Regions from separate parts of the Burkholderia sp. JP2-270 genome, predicted to be linked through region 2. Evidence: predicted binding sites of a transcription regulator. Region 2 holds the regulator's gene; the other holds the start of a gene.
What was found. The regulator FliA, encoded in region 2, starts transcription of late flagellar genes. The targets are predictions, from matches to a motif close to CTAAAGTTTNNNNNNNNNNNGCCGNTA.
Positions count from the first base shown of each region.

Region 1: a site for FliA is predicted at 5,751-5,777, ahead of flgM (flagellar biosynthesis anti-sigma factor FlgM). Genes of this name have one in related genera too.

Region 1 covers NZ_CP029824.1:982,431-992,270, reverse strand. The annotation lists gene flgG (flagellar basal-body rod protein FlgG) at 1-426, opposite strand, end outside; gene flgF (flagellar basal-body rod protein FlgF) at 461-1,219, opposite strand; gene flgE (flagellar hook protein FlgE) at 1,239-2,480, opposite strand; gene flgD (flagellar hook assembly protein FlgD) at 2,508-3,248, opposite strand; gene flgC (flagellar basal body rod protein FlgC) at 3,304-3,729, opposite strand; gene flgB (flagellar basal body rod protein FlgB) at 3,772-4,260, opposite strand; gene flgA (flagellar basal body P-ring formation chaperone FlgA) at 4,465-5,688, shown strand; gene flgM (flagellar biosynthesis anti-sigma factor FlgM) at 5,807-6,136, shown strand; gene DM992_RS04715 (flagellar protein FlgN) at 6,213-6,653, shown strand; gene DM992_RS04710 (M24 family metallopeptidase) at 6,703-8,553, opposite strand; gene DM992_RS04700 (XRE family transcriptional regulator) at 8,984-9,784, shown strand; gene DM992_RS04695 (multifunctional CCA addition/repair protein) at 9,827-9,840, opposite strand, start outside.
Region 2 covers NZ_CP029824.1:607,030-616,869, reverse strand. The annotation lists gene DM992_RS02950 (hypothetical protein) at 1-237, opposite strand, end outside; gene DM992_RS02945 (DUF805 domain-containing protein) at 605-985, shown strand; gene flhB (flagellar biosynthesis protein FlhB) at 1,330-2,535, shown strand; gene flhA (flagellar biosynthesis protein FlhA) at 2,617-4,716, shown strand; gene flhF (flagellar biosynthesis protein FlhF) at 4,713-6,494, shown strand; gene DM992_RS02925 (MinD/ParA family protein) at 6,487-7,305, shown strand; gene DM992_RS02920 (RNA polymerase sigma factor FliA) at 7,328-8,062, shown strand; S-adenosyl-L-homocysteine riboswitch at 8,139-8,266, shown strand; gene ahcY (adenosylhomocysteinase) at 8,299-9,717, shown strand.

The DNA.
Region 1 (9,840 bases), 380 kb from region 2:
CACGGTGATCGCCGGCAGAATCTGATAGCCGCTCGACGTGACGAGCTGGCCCTGCGCGTTGGTCTGGAACGAGCCGTCGCGCGTGTACGCGTTCGTGCCGTCCGGCATCAGCACCTGGAAGAAGCCCGCGCCGTTGATCGCGACGTCCTTCGAGTTGCCGGTCTGCGTGAGGCCGCCCTGCGTGTACAGGCGCTCGGTGGCGACCTGCTGCACGCCGGTGCCGAGCTGCAGGCCCGACGGCAGCTCGGTCTGCTGCGTCGAGTTCGCGCCGGGCTGGCGGATCGTCTGGTAAAGCAGATCCTCGAACACCGCGCGCGACGCCTTGAAGCCGTTCGTGCTGGTGTTCGCGAGGTTGTTCGAAATCACGTCCATCTGCGCCTGCTGCGCATTCATGCCGGTGGCGGCGATGTAGAGCGAACGGTTCACTTGTCGATTCTCCTGCGTGGGCTGGCGCGGGCGCTCAGCTGAAGTTGAGCAGCTGGTTCGCCGTCTGCTCGTTCTGGTCGGCCGTCTGGATCAGCTTCGACTGAAGCTGGAACGCGCGCGCGTTGTCGATCATCGCGACCATCGCGGTCACCGGGTTGACGTTGCTGCCTTCGAGCGAATTCGGCGTGACGACCACGTTCGTGTCGGCGTCGGCCGGATTGCCGTCGGCGGTGCGGAACAATCCGTCGTTGCCGCGCGTGAGCGTGGCCGGATCGGGATTGACGAGCTTCATCTGGTCGACGATCGCGACCGCCGTCGGCGGGTCGCCCGGCATCAGCGCGGAAACGGTGCCGTCCTTGCCGATCGTCACCTCGGCGTTCGGCGGCACCGAGATCGGGCCGCCGTTGCCGATCACCGGCAGGTTGCTCGCGTTGACGAGCTGGCCGTTCTCGTCGACGTGCAGGTTGCCGGCGCGCGTGTACGCCTCGCCGCCGTCGGCCGTCTGCACCGACAGCCAGCCGGCGCCCTGCACGGCGACGTCGAGCGGATTGCCGGTGCGCGTGATCGGACCCGGTGCGTAGTCCGCGCCGGGCGTCGACGCGAGCACGTAGGTGCGCGTCGTCGTCGGGTCGATGTTGCTGCCGTCGCCGAAATTCATCGGCACCGCGCGATACGTCGCGAGCTGCGCGCGAAAGCCCGTCGTCGATGCGTTCGCGAGGTTGTTCGCGACGATCGCCTGCTGGTCGAGCGACTGCGACGCGCCCGTCATCGCCGTGTAGATCAGTCGGTCCATGGCTGCCGGTTATCCGCGCTTACAGGTTGATGAGCGTCTGGTCGACGGTCTGCTGCGTCTTGATCGTCTGCGCGTTCGCCTGGTAGTTGCGCTGCGCGGTGATCAGGTTGACGAGCTGCGACGTGAGGTCGACGTTCGAGTTCTCGAGCGCGCTGCCCTGCAGCTTGCCGTGGTTCGTGCTGCCGGGCGCCGAGATCTGCGGCACGCCCGATGCGGAGGACTCCGCATACTGGTTGCCGCCGAGGTTCACCAGCCCGTTCGGGTTGTTGAAGTTCGCGAGCGCGATCAGGCCGAGCACGGCGGTCTGGCCGTTCGAGTAGTTGCCGGTCAGCTTGCCGTCGGCGCCGATCGAGTAGGTCGTCAGCGTGCCGCTCGCGTAGCCGTCCTGCGCGAGGTTGTTCACGCCGTCCTTGCCGCCGTACTGCGTCGTGCCGGTCAGGTCGAGCGTAAGGTTTTGCGGCGTCGCCGAGCCGTCGGTATTCGGCACGGTGAACTGGAACTGGCCGAGCGACGTGGTCGGCCCGCCCGCGCCCGGCAGCGTCGTGCTCTTGATCGCGCCCGACGTATCGAACGTGACCGTGCCGAGATCGGTCGTCGCGCCGCCCTGGACGCCCGCGTACGCTTCCCACGTGCCGGCCGCCGACTTCACGAAGTACATGTTGACCGCCTGCGAACCGCCGAGCGAGTCGTACACCTGGACCGACGTCGAGTAGTTGTAGGTCGCGGTGTCGGTCGCGCTGAACGGCGTCTTGGCCGGCACCGTGTCCTGCGAGTTCAGGTTGAACTGGCCGGTGATCTTGGTCGTCGCGGTCGGCGCGATGTTGGTCGTCGGCGCCTGCAGCGGCACGGTCTGCGCGGTGTTGATCACGCCGCCCGAGACAGCCGCATAGCCCATCAGGTTGCGGCCTTGCGAGTCGACGATGAAGCCGTTCTTGTCGCGCTGGAACGTGCCGTCGCGCGAGTACGTCGTCACGCCGTTGTTCGACATCTGGAAGAAGCCGTTGCCGTTGATCGCGACGTCGAGCGACGAGTTCGTCGTATTGATCGTGCCCTGGCCGAACTGCTGATTCACCGACGCGAGCGTCGTGCCGATGCCGATCTGCGTATTGACCGACGTCGCGACCGAGTTCGCGTACATGTCGGCGAACTGCGCGGTGCTCGACTTGAAGCCGACCGTGTTCGCGTTCGCGATGTTGTTGCCGATCACGTCGAGCGCGTTCGATGCGCCGGCGAGGCCGCTCAGACCCTGTTGATAACCCATTTCGGTCTCCGTTTCGGGGAAGCTGAATCAGTTGGACGTAGTGCCGCCGGATGACGACGTGTTCGGGAAAATCGACGCGACCTGGGTGAGCCCCACCGTCGTGCCGTTCGACAGCACGAGCCCCGCCGTGCCGTCAGCCTGCTTGATCACGCTCTGCACCTGCGCGGCCGCGAGCGTCGTGGCCGCCTGCGGCGTGCCCGCGCTGTTGGTATACGACGCGCTGATCGTGTACTTGCCGTCCGGCAGCGCATTGCCCGCCGCGTCGGTCGGCGTCCAGTTGAACGGCACGGTGCCGGCCGACTGCGCGCCCGCGTTGATCGTGTTCACGACGGCGCCCGCCGAGTTCTTCACGGTGATCGTCAGGTTCGACACCGAGCTCGCCAGCGACACGCCGAACGGCGACGCCGCACCGCTCTTCACCGCGACGGCGTTGCCCGGCGCGAGCACGTTCGTGCCGATCAGCAGCGCGGCCTGCGTCTGCTGGCCGGCCGTGAGCTGCGTCGACAGCGACGTGAGCGACGTGTTCAGCTGCGCGATGCCGCTCACCGTGTTGATCTGCGCGAGCTGCGACGTCATCTGCGAGCTGTCGACCGGGCTCGTCGGATCCTGGTTCTGCAACTGCGTGACGAGCAGCTTCAGGAACGTCGCCTGCAGGTCGCTCGCCGATGTGCCGTTGGTCGACGACACGCTGTTGGTGTTCATCGTGTCGGTCGGCAGGGTCGACACGTTCGTGCCGTTGCCGCCGATCGTCGTGCTGGAGGAAGTCATCCTGGGTGGCCTTCTATCGGAACTGTCGGGTCTGTAAGGTCGGTCGGCGCGCGGCTCACGAGCCGATCGTCAGCGTCTTGAGCATCAGCGTCTTCGCGGTGTTCAGCGTCTCGACGTTGGCCTGGTACGAGCGCGACGCCGAGATCATGTTCACCATCTCCTGCACCGGGTCGACGTTCGGCATCTGCACGTAGCCGTTCGCGTCGGCGGCCGGGTTCGCCGGATCGTAGGTCGACTTCATCGGCGACGGGTCGTCCATCACCTTCGTCACGCGCACGCCGCCCACGCCCTGGCCGGACGCGGTGCGCGCGCCGCCCATCGGGTCGGTCGCGAACACGACCTGCTTGGCCTTGTATGGCTTGCCGTCGGGGCCGGTGGCGCTGTCGGCGTTCGCGAGGTTCGACGCGGTGACGTTCAGGCGCTGCGATTGCGCGGACAGCGCCGAACCGGCGACGCCGAAGATGTTCATCAACGAAGGCATGGAGGCTCCTTGTGCTTGTGCGCGGGTCCGGAAGCGGCGCGCTTACGAGTTCGTCGAGATCGCGGCGATCATGGCCTTGATCTGCTGGGTCATCACGGTCATCCCGGTTTCGTAGTGCAGCGCGTTGTTCGCGAACTGCACGCGCTCGACGTCGAGATCGACCGTGTTGCCGTCGAGCGACGGCTGCAGCGGCATCCGGTACTGCGCGCGGCCGTAGTCGTCGGCCGGGCCGCCCGTCGGGATCAGCTTCGCCGTGCCGGCCATGTGGCCCGGCGCCGTCGACACCATCGACATGCCGCTCGTCACGCCGGCCGGCTGCGTCATCGGCAGTTGCGCGGCGTTGCTCGGCGCGAGGCCGCCGTTCGTCTGCTTCAGCGAGCGCGCGAGCGTCGACGCGAAATCGACGTCGCGGGCCTGGTAGCCGGGCGTGTCGGCGTTCGCGATGTTCGACGACAGCAGTTCCTGCCGGTAGGCGCGCACGTCGAGCGCCTGTCGGCCGAACGCGAATTCCGCATCGAGTTTGTCCAGCATGTGTGCGTCTCTCCGTATGAAGCGCTGCACGCCCCTCGCGCCGGATAGCGACCCGAGAGGCTTTTTTCCATGACAGCGATGGTAGGCGCCGCACGCAACCGGCAATCGGGCGAATAACGCGGCAAAGCCCCCCTCTATTCATCGTTTGCGCGGCGGCGCCGCTCCCTAGAATGCAAATCGGATCAACGGATCGAGGACACGGCGATGACCGGCAACGCACTTCGCGGCAGGAACGGGCGGCTCACGCACGTCCGGCGTGCGTTTGCGCTCGCCGCGGCGCTGTGGATCGCCGCACCGGCCGCACACGCGGACGACGGGACGATCGTGATTCCCGGACGCGGCGAGACGGCCGAAACCGCGCTCGCGCACGCCAATGCGGCGAGCGGCGGGCAGTTCGGCGGGAATGCGGGGATGGGTTCGGGCACGGCGCCGGACGCCGGGCGCGCAACGGCCGGCACTGCCGGTGCGGCCGCTGCCGGCTATGCGGCGCCACCGGCGGGCGCGATGGTCGTGACGAACGTTCCGCCGCCGTCCGCACCGGTAGCCGCTCCGGCCCCCGTCTACGCAGCCGCTCGTGCGAACGCGGCCTACGGCACGCCGCGCGCCGCCGATCCCAGCGCCATTGCGACGGTCATCGCCGGGACGGCCGAGCCCGCGTCGAATCCCGCTCGGCCGGCGCCGCAGGCAGTCGCCGCGCGCATGGCGGCGGCCCGCGCCGCGTCAGCCGCGCCGGCGCCGCGCACGCCGGCGGCTTCCGCCAACCCGGCCCAGGCGGCCCCCGCGGCCCAGAGCGCGACGCCGCCCGGCCAGCAGGACCCCGACTCGATCCGGCGCGCGGCCCTCGCGTTCCTGCAGCAGCAGATCGCGGGCCTGCCCGGCAAGACCACGGCGACGGTCACGACCGCGTTTCCGCGCGGGCTCGCCGCGTGCACGACGCTCGAGCCGTTCCTGCCGACCGGCGCGCGCCTGTGGGGCCGCACGACGGTCGGCGTGCGCTGCGCGGGCGAACGGCCGTGGACCGTCTACCTGCAGGCAAAGGTCACCGTGCAGGCCACCTATTACGTCGCCGCGCGCCAGATCGCGCCCGGCGAGCCGCTGGGCGCGGCCGACCTGGTCGCGCGCGACGGCGACCTGACGGTGCTGCCGCTCGCGGTGATCACCGATCCGGCGCAGGCGGTCGGCTCGACCGCGCTCGCGCGCATCTCGGCCGGGCTGCCGCTGCGGCAGGACATGCTGAAGAGCGCGGCGTCGGTGTCGGCCGGCCAGACGGTGCGGGTCGTCGCGGCCGGCCCCGGTTTCACGATTTCGGCCGAGGGCAGCGTGCTCGCGAATGCGGCGCCCGGGCAGTCGGTGCGGGTACGGATGGCGGCGGGCCAGATCGTCACGGCAATCGTCAAGGACGCCGGCACCGTGGAAATTCCGCTGTAGGGACGGATCTCGCCGCAAGATTGCAAAGAATTGTTTATTCGGAGAATTTCGGGCTCACGATGCTAAAGTTCGGGCCGACCCGGCCGTTATCTGGGTCAACCCGTACAGGAAACCCATCGTGAAGATCGATTCCACTCCGAAACCGAGCCCTCTCGCGCCGACCGGCAACGGCGCGGCCCGTGCACAATCCGGCGCGGCCCAGTCGTCCGCGCAGGCGGCCGACGCAGGATCGAACGGCGGCGACGCGACCGTGAACCTGTCGGGTCTGTCCGGCCAGTTGCGCTCGACATCCGCGTCCGGCAACGCCGATATCGACACGGGCCTGGTCCAGTCGATCAAGGAAGCGCTGAACAACGGCACGCTGACGATCGACGCGAACAAGATTGCCGACGGCGTATTGAACACCGCCCGCGAACTGCTGCAGCAGCAGCGCCCGCAGGGCAGCTGAGCCGGCCGCCTCGCGGCCGGTCCCCCGGTTTGCCGGCGCGCCGCACCCCGCGCACCGGCGCGACGAGCATGACGCGATGAGAGAAGAGCTGCTGGCCACGGTCAACGACGAACACGCGACGGTCGAGGCGTTCGCGTCCCTGCTCGCCTACGAGGAAAAAGCGCTGACGACGGCGGAGCCGCTCGAGATGCTGCCCGGGATCGTCGAGAAGAAGAGCGAGCTGATCGACCGGCTCGCGCAGCTCGAACGCACGCGCGACACGCAGCTGTCCGCGCTCGGCTTTGCGTCGGGCAAGAAAGGGATGGACCAGGCCGCCGAGCGCGATGCACGCCTCGCCGGCCGCTGGCAGTTGCTGCAGCAGGCCGCCGAACGCGCGCGCCAGGCCAATGCGAACAACGGGATGCTGATCCGGATCCGGATGGACTACAACGAGCGCGCGCTCGCGGTGCTGCGCTCGGCGCCCGCGCCGGCCGGCGTCTACGGCCCCGACGGACGCGTGTCGGCGCTGACGCGCTGACGTCGCGCCGCGCGGCCGCCCGGCGGCCGCGCGCCTGCGTTGCCTTTCCTTACAACAGCGGACACGCGGTGACCTGCGTGCCGCGCTCCACGCACAGCCGCTCGTAGTCGCGCAGGTACGCGCGCTCGTCGTCATCCAGCAGGTCGAGATCGATCAGGTCCCAGTCGTAGCCGACCGTCACGATGTTCTCGAACGTCACCGTATCCGGCTGCGCTTCGTCCGGCCGGATGATCACGATGTTCTCGATCCGCACGCCGCCCTTGCCCGGCACGTAAATGCCCGGCTCGACCGAAATCACCGCATTCGGCACCAGCCCGTATTTCGCGCCCGGCGCGAAACGCACGCCGCCTTCGTGCACGTGGATCCCGACGCCGTGCCCGGTGCCGTGGCCGAAATCGTGGCCGTGATCGCGGCACACCTGCCGCACGAGCGCATCGACGTCGCCGCCCGTCGCCGAGGCCGGGAAGCGCGTGACGAGCCCCTTGATGCAGGCCTTCAGCGCGACCGTGTAGATCTCGCGCTGCCACGGCTGCGCGACCGTATCCGCGCGCGTGCGGCGCAGCACGACGCGCGTGCAGTCCGTCGCGAAACCGGCTTCGTAGTATGCGCCGCTGTCGAGCAGCACCAGTTCGCCTTCCGTCAGCTCGACGTCGGCGCTCGCCGCCGTGTAATGCGCGAACGCGCTGTTCGCGCCGTTCGCCGCAATCGACGGAAACGTCAGCGCAACCGCCGAGCGCGCACCGTACGCGTCGTTGATCGTGCGCGCCAGGTCGTATTCGGTGTGGCGTGCGCCCGGCTCGCCGGTCTTCGCCCAGCGCATCGTCTCGGCGATCGCCGCGGAGCTGCGCGCGAACGCGTCGCGGAACCGGTCGAGCGCCGCCGGCGTCTTGGCGGCCCGCATCGCCTCGACCGGATTGAAGTCGGCATGCCGCGCGTGCGGCCACACGCGGCTCACCGCGTCGACGAGCGCGCAGTTCACCGATTCGAAGCCGTAGCACACGTGATCGACCGCGAACTGCGCGAGAAAGCGCTCGAGCGCCGCGACATCGCGCCGGATCACGTGCAGCGCCGGATACGACTCGAGCGCGACTTCGCAGCGGTCGCAGCCTTCCGGCAAGAACAGCGCGACCTCCCCGCCGACCGCGAACAGGAAGCCGAGGTGCGACGACGCATTCGGGATGTGATAGCCGCGGCTGTTCAGCAGATACGCGAGATCGTCCGACGCGCAGGTGAAGAACGCGGTCCTGTCGTCGGCCGCGCCGGTACGCGCGGCGAGCTTGCGGTTCAGCGTGTCCAGGTTCTGCGCGACGCTCAGGCCCGTCATCGATTCAGGCAGCTCGAAGATCGGCCGCTCGACGACCCAGCCCGGCAGCGCGATCGCACGGTCGATCTCGCGATCGGCGAGGCTCGTCCAGTCGAGCACCGCGGCCTGCGTCTGCTCGAGCAGCCGGTCGCGCTGCGCGACGCTGATCCGCAGCCCGTCGTAGCCGACCCGCGCGAGCCGGCTCGCATGCGCGACCAGCCAGTCGGCCATCGCCTGCCAGATCGTCAGGTTCATCCCGAGCTTCTCGATGCGCACGCACGCCGGATCGCACTGCTGCTCGGCCTGCAGGTGATAACGGCCGTCGACGAACAGCACGAACGGCGGCGCGCCGAGCGCCCGCGCGGTTTCCGCGCTCAGGAAGATCCCGCAGCCGGCCGAGCCGTCGAAGCCCGACAGCGCATAGCGCGGGTTATTGCTGCGCGGCAGGTACTCGGTGACGTATTCGTCCTGCGACGTGACCACCACCGCGTCGAGCCGCGCGGCGTCGAGCAGGCGCGACAGGCCGGCCTGCGTGTCGGCGACGGACGCGTCGTACGGGGGAAGGCCGGAGAAGCTGTATTTCAGTCGATCGATCATCGGATGCCCACGTTATCCATTGTTGTCGGCGGCCGGCGGCGTGACGCGGCGGGGCGCATGCCTGAAGCAGGCTTGTCGCGACACGGCGCCGATGGTCGGGCGACGCGCGGCACTGCACGTCGCCGGGCCGCTGTGCAGTGCCAGCGGCAGGTCCGCGAAAATTTTTGTCTCACTTAACTTTGTTTGATGCGCGCGACAGAATCTAGAGCACGCTGAAATTGAGGTCAAGCCAAAATTTTCGTAGGACTAAAATCGGCGGCACGGTTCCGTACGCAGGCGCAACGTGGCCTCGCCCGGCGACACCGCGCGGTACAATGCGCCGGCATCGTCGTCCCGACGGCCGTGCTTCGTGCGATGCGCGGAAAGCAACGTCCCGGCGACTGCACCGCCCCTCCGCTCGCCTCCCGACTCGTTGCCACGAAAGAGATTCATGGATTCAGACATCATGCGTATCGGCCAGCGCATTCGCCGCCTGCGCCGGGAAGCGAAGAAGACGCTGCTGGAAGTCGCGACCGAAGCGAAGCTGTCGGTCGGGTTCCTGTCGCAGGTCGAGCGCCATCTCACGGGCATCTCGCTGTCGTCGCTCGTCAATGTCGCGAAGGCGCTGGGCGTGCCGCTCGGCGCGCTGATCGACCAGCCGCGCCAGGCGCAGCCCGATTCGCACGAAGGCAGCCGCGAACCGTACGCGGTCGACAGCGCGTCGCAGTGGTACGAACGGCTGTCCACCACGTTCGACGGCAGTCAGATCAACGCGGTCAAGGTGCAGATGATGGAAGGCTACCGCTCGGAATGGGTGTCGCACGGCGGCGACGAATTCGTCTACGTGCTGACCGGCCGCATCTGCTACACGATCGGCAAGAAGGATTACCCGCTGGCGCCCGGCGACTCGCTGCACTTCGACGCGCGCAAGCGGCATCGCGTCGCCAACATGGGCGACGGGCCCGCCGAACTGATCGTGGTCGGCACGCTACCGCTGTTCGACGACACTTGTGCCGAATTCGTGTCCGCGACGATGGAAATCAGGCAGCCCGCGCCCGCTGTGCGCACGGCGCCGGGAGAACCGCGCACGAGCCGCCGCGAACCGGCACCGAAACGCGGCCGCGACGCCGATCCGGCCCGGCCGGCCGGCGCGGCGGAAAAGCAGGCGGCTGCCAAGCCGCGCGCATCCGCCGGCAAACGTCCGGCGGCCGCGACCCCTGCGCGCAAGGCAGCCGCGCACATGAAGTCGTAACGGCTGACGGCCGCGCGCCGCCCGCCCCTTTCATACCTGCCCCTATTCGCCGATCG
Region 2 (9,840 bases):
TTCGCCATGCGCGTCGAAACAGCGGAACGCGACGCTCGCGGTGACATCCTGTGCGCGCCAGGTTTGCGTCGACCCGTTCCACGCATCTCGCACGACGATCGTGCCGGGATGCGGCGCGCCCGGCGCCTGCGCACCGGGCGGCAGGTCGGGCGTACCCGGCGTGCCCGGCGTGCTGGCGCAGCCGGCGGCGAGCGCGCAGGCGAGCGACAGCAGCGGAGCGAGCGGATGACGGAGCACGGCGCGATGCGAGCGGGATCGGGAATGGCGAAGGGTAGCGCGACTGGCGCGCTCGCGTCATGCCGGTCGGCCGGAAAATCGAATGTCGTACGACTGGATCGATTATCGATCGAGTCGGAATTCATTTGGTTGTAATCAAATGCCGGATTATATTCGGTTGTAGTTTTTGTCGGGTCTTCAAGACTATTAAAATGACGCGGCATGCAAGCCGGTGGCGCCGCATTACGCTATGGCACCCGTTTTCACGCCAGTGCGACGGGGTTTTCGCTTGGCCGGCATGTGAAAAGAGATGGAGCCTGTCGAAATTCGAACATATAATTCCCGCGTTGTTTCCGGGGTCGTCAATATAAAACAGGAGGATAATAAAATGAATTTTTCCGAGGCTGTTCGTTCCGTACTCAATCAATACGCGAAATTCGAAGGCCGTGCGCGTCGTGCCGAATACTGGTATTTCGCGCTGCTGAGCTGCATTCTTTCGGTCGTCGCTCAGGTGATCGGCGCGATCGGCCGCGACGCGGGCCTGATCGCGCTGCTGCTGCTGGGCGCGATCTTCCTGATTTCGCTGGCGCTGATCATTCCGGGCATCGCGGTCAGCGTGCGCCGCCTGCACGATACGGGCCGCTCGGGCTGGTTCCTGCTGCTCGGGCTCATTCCGGTCGTCGGCCCCATCCTGCTGCTCGTGTGGATGTGCTCGCGCGGCACCGCAGGCCCGAACCGCTTCGGCTCGGATCCGATCCCGTCGGTCTGAGCGCCGCCTGCCCCGACGCGCGGCGCCGTCGCGTCGGGGCCTGACTTCCCCGTTTCTCTCCGTTTCTCCGCTTCATCGTTCCCCGCTTCATTCCGCCACCGTCCCGCCCGGGAACCTTGCCGGGAACCGCGCTTCACCGTTGCGCCGATCGCCGTGCTTTTCCGCCGCATCGCACCACGTCGCGCGCCGCTCCGTCCCTCTTCCGGCCTCGTTCGCACCGGCTCGCCCGATTCCCCGAAATACCCCCCTTTCCCGGCTTTGCTCGACCGATCGGCGTTTGACGCCTCCATGAATAATCGGTGTCACTGGAAAGCGGCATTCCGCCGTACCCGACTGGAGGCCCCGTGGCAGACGAGAGCGATCTCGACAAGACCGAAGCCGCCACTCCCAGGCGCCGCGAGAAGGCGCGCGAGGAGGGGCAGGTCGCGCGTTCGCGCGAACTGGCTTCGTTCGCGCTGCTCGCGGCCGGGTTCTACGGCGCGTGGCTGCTCGCGGGCCCGTCGGGTGCGCATCTGCAGGCGATGCTGCGCGGCGCGTTCACGTTCGATCGCGCGACCGCGTTCGACACGAACCGGATGCTGTCGGCGGCCGGCAGCGCGAGCCTCGAAGGCTTCGCCGCGCTGCTGCCGATCCTCGTGCTCACCGGCCTCGCCGCGCTGCTCGCGCCGATGGCGCTCGGCGGCTGGCTGATCTCGCAGAAGACCTTCGAGCTGAAGTTCGACCGCCTGAACCCGATTTCGGGCCTCGGCCGGATCTTCTCGATCCAGGGGCCGATCCAGCTCGGGATGTCGCTCGCGAAGACGCTGGTCGTCGGCGGGATCGGCGGCATCGCGATCTGGCGCAGCAAGGACGAGTTGCTCGGCCTCGCGACGCAGCCGCTCGGCGCGGCGCTGCCCGACGCACTGCATCTCGTCGCCGTGTGCTGCGGCACGACGGTCGCCGGGATGCTGGTGGTCGCCGCGCTCGATGTGCCTTACCAAATCTGGCAGTACAACAAGAAGTTGCGCATGACGAAGGAAGAAGTGAAGCGCGAGCATCGCGAGAACGAAGGCGATCCGCACGTGAAGGGGCGGATCCGCCAGCAGCAGCGCGCGATCGCGCGCCGCCGGATGATGGCGGCCGTGCCGAAGGCCGACGTGGTCGTCACGAACCCGACGCACTTCGCCGTCGCGCTGCAATACACGGACGGCGAGATGCGCGCGCCGAAGGTCGTCGCGAAGGGCGTGAACCTCGTCGCCGCGCGCATCCGCGAACTCGCGGCCGAGCACAACGTGCCGCTGCTCGAGGCGCCGCCGCTCGCGCGTGCGCTGTATCACAACGTCGAACTCGAACGCGAGATTCCCGGCTCGCTGTACTCGGCCGTCGCCGAAGTGCTCGCGTGGGTCTACCAGCTCAAGCGCTTCCGTTCGGAAGGCGGTGCGTTCCCCGCGGTGCCGGTCGATCTCGACGTGCCGGCCGAACTCGACAAGGGCACGTCGGTGCCCGCCGACGATGAACGCGAGGAAGCCGAGGACACGCTCGGCAAGCAAGGCACGCAAGGAGCCTCGTGATGATTAGCCCCCACGCTCACATTCGTTCGCTGCCCCCCAAGGGGCGGCTGCCTCCCTAGGGGCGGCCCGGCGGGAGGCAGCATGAGCACCCCGACCGGCCTGTTCGCGAAGCGCACGAACCCGTTCGCGGGCACCAACCTGCGCGCACTCGCGGGCCCCGTCCTCATCTGCATGATCCTGGGGATGATGATCCTGCCGCTGCCGCCGCTGCTGCTGGATCTGCTGTTCACGTTCAACATCGCGCTGTCGGTGATGGTGCTGCTCGTCAGCATGTATACGATGAAGCCGCTCGACTTCGCGGCGTTCCCGAGCGTGCTGCTGTTCTCGACGCTGTTGCGCCTGTCGCTGAACGTCGCGTCGACGCGCGTCGTGCTGCTCGAGGGCCACACGGGCCCGGACGCGGCCGGCCAGGTGATCGAGGCGTTCGGCCACTTCCTCGTCGGCGGCAATTTCGCGGTCGGCATCGTTGTGTTCGTGATCCTGATGATCATCAACTTCATGGTGATCACGAAGGGTGCGGGGCGGATCGCCGAAGTGTCCGCGCGCTTCACGCTCGACGCGATGCCCGGCAAGCAGATGGCGATCGATGCCGACCTGAACGCCGGCCTCATCAACGAGGAACAGGCGCGCAAGCGCCGCCTGGCCGTGTCGCAGGAAGCCGAGTTCTACGGGTCGATGGACGGCGCGTCGAAGTTCGTGCGCGGCGACGCGATCGCGGGCCTGATCATCATGGCGATCAACGTGATCGGCGGGCTGATCGTCGGGGTGGTCCAGCACGACATGAGCTTCGCGGCGGCCGGCACCAACTACACGCTGCTGACGATCGGCGACGGCCTCGTCGCGCAGATCCCGTCGCTCGTGATCTCGACCGCGGCCGGCGTGATCGTGTCGCGCGTCGCGACCGACGAGGACATCGGCACGCAGATCACCGGGCAGCTGTTCACGAACCCGCGCGTGCTGACGATCACCGGCGTGATCATCGTGATCATGGGGCTGATCCCGGGGATGCCGCACTTCGCGTTCCTCGCGCTCGGCGGCGGCGCGATCTGGCTGGCCCGCACGCAGACGAAGCGCGCGGCGGCCCGCAAGGCGGCCGGCGACGTGACCGACATCGCGCCGCCCGCCGTGCTGCCGTCCGACAGCCACGAGGCGACCTGGGACGACGTGCAGCTGATCGACCCGCTCGGCCTCGAAGTGGGCTACCGGCTGATCCCGCTCGTCGACAAGAACAGCGACGGCGAGCTGCTCAAGCGCATCAAGAGCATCCGCAAGAAATTCGCGCAGGAAATCGGCTTCCTGCCGCCGGTGATCCATATCCGCGACAACCTCGAACTGCGGCCGAACGGGTACCGGATCGCGCTGAAGGGCGTCGAGATCGGCGTCGGCGAAGTGTTCCCTGGCCAGTGGCTCGCGATCAACCCGGGCCAGGTGACCGCCGCGCTGCCGGGCGCCCTGACGCAGGATCCCGCGTTCGGGCTGCCGGCCGTGTGGATCGACGTCGCGCTGCGCGAACAGGCGCAGGTGTACGGCTACACGGTGGTCGACGCGAGCACGGTCGTCGCGACGCACCTGAACCATCTCGTCGTCCAGCACGCGGCCGAACTGCTCGGCCGCCAGGAAGTGCAGGCGCTCGTCGAGCGCACCGGCAAGGACGCGCCGACGCTCGTCGAGGACCTCGTGCCGAAGACGATCTCGCTGACGACGCTGCAGAAGGTGCTGCAGAACCTGCTCGAGGAAGGCGTGCCGATCCGCGACATGCGCACGATCCTCGAGGCCGTGTCCGAACATGCGGGCCGCGGCGACGCGTTCGAGATCACCGCCGCGGTGCGGCTCTCGCTCGGCCGCGCGATCACGCAGCAGTGGTATCCGGGCGCGGGCGAGATGCAGGTGATGGGCCTCGACTCGAATCTGGAGCGTGTGCTGTCGCAGGCGCTCGCCACCGGCGCGAATCCGGGCCTCGAACCCGGCCTCGCGCACAACCTTCTGACCGGCACGCAGCAAGCGATGCTGCGTCAACAGAATCTCGGGCTGCCGCCCGTGCTGCTGGTGCAGCACGCGCTGCGCGCGATGCTCGCGCGTTTCCTGCGCCGCAGCCTGCCGCAATTGAAAGTGCTGTCGTATGCCGAAGTGCCGGACACACGCACGATCAAAGTCGTTAACGTCATCGGGGGTTCCGCTTGAACATTCGCAAATTCACCGGCGCAACGAGCCGCGACGCGCTTCGTCTCGTGCGCGAGGCGCTCGGCGCCGACGCGGTCGTGCTGTCGAACCGCACGCTCGATGACGGCAGCGTCGAAATCGTCGCACTCGCCGATTCGGACCTGGCCGCGGTAACGCCGCCGGCCGCCGCACGGCCGCGGATCACCGCGCCGCGCGTGCCGGAATCCGTGCCGGCCGCCGCGGTGCCGGGCATCGTGTCGCGCCCGGGCGCCGCGCTCGCGCGCCCGGGCGTCAATCCGTATGCGGCGGGCGCCGGCGGGCTACCGGACGTGTTCTCGTCGGTGTTCGGTGCAAGCGCCGAAGCGGAAGAAACGGACGACGCGGACGAGACGGCGACGCAACCTTCGACGATCGATGCGGACGCCACGGCTGCGGCAGCGCCGTCGACCGCCGCACCGGCCCCCGGACGGCCGGCCCCCGGATGGCCGGCCCCCGCTTCCGAACCCGCGCCGTGGCTCGTCGAGCACGCGAAGCGCCTGACGCAGCAGCGCGACGCGCTGATCGCGCGCACGCAGGCGACGGCTGCCGCGCCGCAAGCGAGCGCACCCGCGCCGCAGCGCGCTGCAAGCGCATCGTCGCCCGACTGGGCACGCGACATCGTGCGCGATGCCGAACGCCGGATGCCGGCCGCTGCTCCGCGCAAGCCCGACACGAGCGCCGCGAACGCCGCGAAAGCGGCCGAGCGCACGCGCCTGTCCGCCGATACCGCCGCCGCGGTGGCCGATGCGGTGAAGTCGCGCGTCGAACGAATCGTCAACGACACGGTGATGCACGAGCTCGGTGAACTGCGCGGGATGATGGAAGAGCAGTTCGACAGCCTGATGTGGCACGACCGCCAGCGTCGCAGCGCCGTGCATGGCGCGCTGACGAAGCACTTGTTCGCGGCCGGCCTGTCCGCGCAGCTCGTGCGGATGCTCGTCGACAACCTGCCGTCCGGCGACGGCGCGCAGACCTTCGAGCAGGCCGCCGAATGGGCGCAGTCGGTGCTCGCGGCGAACCTGCCGGTGCTCGACTGCGAGGACGCGCTGATGGAGCGCGGCGGCGTGTTCGCGCTGATGGGGCCGACGGGCGTCGGCAAGACCACCACCACCGCGAAGCTGGCCGCGCGCTGCGTGATGCGCTTCGGCGCGAGCAAGGTCGCGCTGCTGACCACCGACAGCTACCGGATCGGCGGCCACGAGCAACTGCGCATCTTCGGCAAGATCCTCGGCGTGCCGGTGCACGCGGTGAAGGATGCGGGCGATCTCGCGCTCGCGCTGTCCGAACTGCGCAACAAGCACATCGTGCTGATCGACACGATCGGCATGAGCCAGCGCGACCGCGCGGTGTCCGACCAGATCGCGATGCTGCACGGCGCGAACGCACCGGTGCAGCGCCTGCTGCTGCTCAACGCGACGAGCCACGGCGACACGCTCAACGAAGTCGTGCAGGCGTACCGCAGCGCGGGCGAGCATCCGGACCTGGCCGGCTGCATCCTCACGAAGCTCGACGAGGCGACCCACCTCGGCGGCGTGCTCGACACGGTGATCCGCTACAAGCTGCCGGTCCACTACGTGTCGACCGGCCAGAAGGTGCCGGAAAACCTGTATGTCGCATCGACCAGGTTCCTGCTGAAGAGCGCGTTCTGTGTGCCGCGCGACGGCTCGCCCTTCGTGCCGCAAGACGAAGACATGCCGACGCTGCTCTCCGCACTGACCGCACGTTCCACCGCCGAGCTGCACGAGGTGCGATTTGGATAAACGAATCATCGACCAGGCCGAAGGGCTGCGGCGCCTGCTGGCCGGGCGCGCGTCGCGCATCGTCGCGGTGACGGGCGGGCCGGCGGGCGTCGGCTGCACGTCCACCACCGTGAACCTGGCGGCGGCGCTCGCGTCGCTCGGCAAGGACGTGCTCGTCGTCGACGAGCGCGCGGACGTGCATTCGGCCAGCGCGACGCTCGCGGGCGCGTGGCTGCGCGACGGCGAGCGCACGCGGGTGGCCGCGGGCTTCGGCCTGTGCGCGGCCGCGCGGCTCGCGCGCGCCGGCTACAGCGACACGCAACTGAGCGACTTCATCGACGGCCCGGCCGACATCGTCCTCGTCGACGCACAGCTCGGCGCCGACGGCTCGTTCTCGGCGCTCGCACGCGAAGCGCACGACGTGCTGGTCGTCACGCGGGTCGCCGCGCAGGCGATCACCGAGGCGTACGCGTGCATGAAGCGGCTGCATTTCGCGCACGCGTTCGCGCAGTTCCGCGTGCTGACCAATCACGTCGGCAGCCATGCGGACGCGAAGACGGCCTTCGACAACCTCGCGGGCGTCGCGAGCCGCTACCTGACCGTGTCGATCGCCGACGCGGGCTGCGTGAGCGCCGATCCGCTCGTCGAGCATGCGCGCGAGCTGACGCATCCGGTGGTCGACGCGTTCCCGTCGGCGGCGGCCGCGCGCGACTACCGGCAGATTGCCGCCGACCTGCTGTACTGGCCGATGCGCCCGCGTTCGGGGGCGGACCGCGCCGTCCACGCGGGCGGCAAGCCGTCGTATGAAGCGGGCGCGGCACACGCCGCGTGAGCGCTACCGGAAGGAGAGAGCCATGATGTACAACGCTCAAGGAAAGATGTCCCAGGCCGACGTGCTCGCGCAATATGCGCCGCTCGTGCGCCGCCTCGGGCTGCAGCTCGTCGCGAAGATGCCGGCGAGCGTCGACCTCGACGACCTGATCCAGGCCGGCATGATCGGCCTGATGGACGCGGCCGGCCGCTACAAGGAAGACCAGGGCGCGCAGTTCGAGACCTACGCGACGCAGCGCATCCGCGGCGCGATGCTCGACGAGCTGCGCAGCAACGACTGGCTGCCGCGCAGCCTGCGCAAGACGTCGCGCGAGGTCGAGCACGCGGTGCACCAGGTCGAGCAGCATCTCGGCCGCTCGGCGAGCGAGACCGAGATCGCGCAGCACCTGAACATGCCGCTCGACGAATACCAGGGGATGCTGCAGGACCTGCACGGCAGCCAGCTCATCTACTACGAGGATTTCGACCGCGCGGCCGACGACGAGCCGTTCCTCGACCGCTATCGCGTCGATCACGCCGATCCGCTGTCGGCGCTGCTCGACGAGCACCTGCGCGAGGCGCTCGTCGAGGCGATCGAGCGGCTGCCGGAGCGCGAGAAGCTGCTGATGTCGCTGTACTACGAACGGGGTCTGAATCTGCGCGAGATCGGCGCGGTGCTCGAAGTGAGCGAATCGCGCGTGTGCCAGCTGCACAGCCAGGCCGTCGCGCGCCTGCGCGCGCGGCTGCGCGAACAGGCGTGGGTCGGCGCGGAGTCCTGACCCTTTCCACACGGCAACGCGCGCCGACGCTGCGCGCTTGCGCATTTTGCGCGCCGATTTGCTACAATCCCTCCCGTTTTCCGAGGAGCGTTGCGACGGACCACTCTGCGTCCGCCAGGCTCGGAAGGCTTCACCAAGCAGCCGTGCGGCGCGAGTTTCGCGACCGTCGCGCCGGCCCCGCTTCCTGAACGGCGCTCACGTCACCAATCTAGAACTTTTTTAGAAAGGAGGGCGTGATGAACGCCATTATCGATTCGCAAGCTTCCAAGGATTACGTCGTCGCCGACATGGCGCTGGCCGGCTGGGGCCGCAAGGAACTGAACATCGCCGAGACCGAAATGCCGGGCCTCGTGCAAATCCGCGACGAATACAAGGCGCAGCAGCCGCTGAAGGGCGCGCGCATCGCCGGTTCGCTGCACATGACGATCCAGACGGGCGTGCTGATCGAGACGCTGAAGGCGCTCGGCGCGGACGTCCGCTGGGCCTCGTGCAACATCTTCTCGACGCAGGACCACGCAGCGGCCGCGATCGTCGAATCCGGCACGCCGGTGTTCGCGTTCAAGGGCGAATCGCTCGACGAATACTGGGAGTTCTCGCACCGCATCTTCGAATGGCCGAACGGCGAATTCGCGAACATGATCCTGGACGACGGCGGCGACGCAACGCTGCTGCTGATCCTCGGCGCGAAGGCCGAGAAGGACCGTTCGGTGATCGCGAAGCCGACCAACGAGGAAGAAGTCGCGCTGTACAAGTCGATCGCGAAGCATCTCGACATCGACGCGACCTGGTACTCGAAGCGCCTCGCGCACATCAAGGGCGTGACCGAAGAAACCACGACCGGCGTGCACCGCCTGTACCAGATGGAAAAGGACGGCCGCCTGCCGTTCCCGGCGTTCAACGTGAACGATTCGGTCACGAAGTCGAAGTTCGACAACCTGTACGGCTGCCGCGAGTCGCTCGTCGACGGCATCAAGCGCGCGACCGACGTGATGATCGCGGGCAAGGTCGCGGTCGTCGCCGGCTACGGCGACGTGGGCAAGGGCTGCGCGCAGTCGCTGCGCGGCCTCGGTGCGACCGTGTGGGTCACCGAAATCGATCCGATCTGCGCGCTGCAGGCGGCGATGGAAGGCTACCGCGTCGTGACGATGGAATACGCGGCCGACAAGGCCGACATCTTCGTGACGGCGACCGGCAACTACCACGTGATCAACCACGATCACATGAAGGCGATGCGCCACAACGCGATCGTCTGCAACATCGGCCACTTCGACTCGGAAATCGACGTTGCGTCGACCCGCCAGTACCAGTGGGAAAACATCAAGCCGCAGGTCGACCACATCATCTTCCCGGACGGCAAGCGCGTGATCCTGCTGGCGGAAGGCCGCCTCGTGAACCTCGGCTGCGCGACCGGCCACCCGTCGTTCGTGATGTCGAACTCGTTCGCGAACCAGACGCTCGCGCAGATCGAGCTGTTCGTGCGCGGCGGCGAGTACGAGAACAAGGTGTACGTGCTGCCCAAGCATCTCGATGAAAAGGTCGCGCGCCTGCACCTCGCGCGCATCGGCGCGAACCTGTCCGTGCTGTCGGACGAGCAGGCTTCGTACATCGGCGTGCAGAAGGACGGCCCGTTCAAGCCGAACCACTACCGCTACTGATGCGCCGCCACCGCCGTGCCGTGCGCGCCTCGCTGCGGGGCCCGCGGTGCGGCGGCGGCACGGCGCCGGATCGCCGGCCTTCGCGTTGCGCCTTCGGGCGCGCGCGTCGGCCGGCGGCGGCCG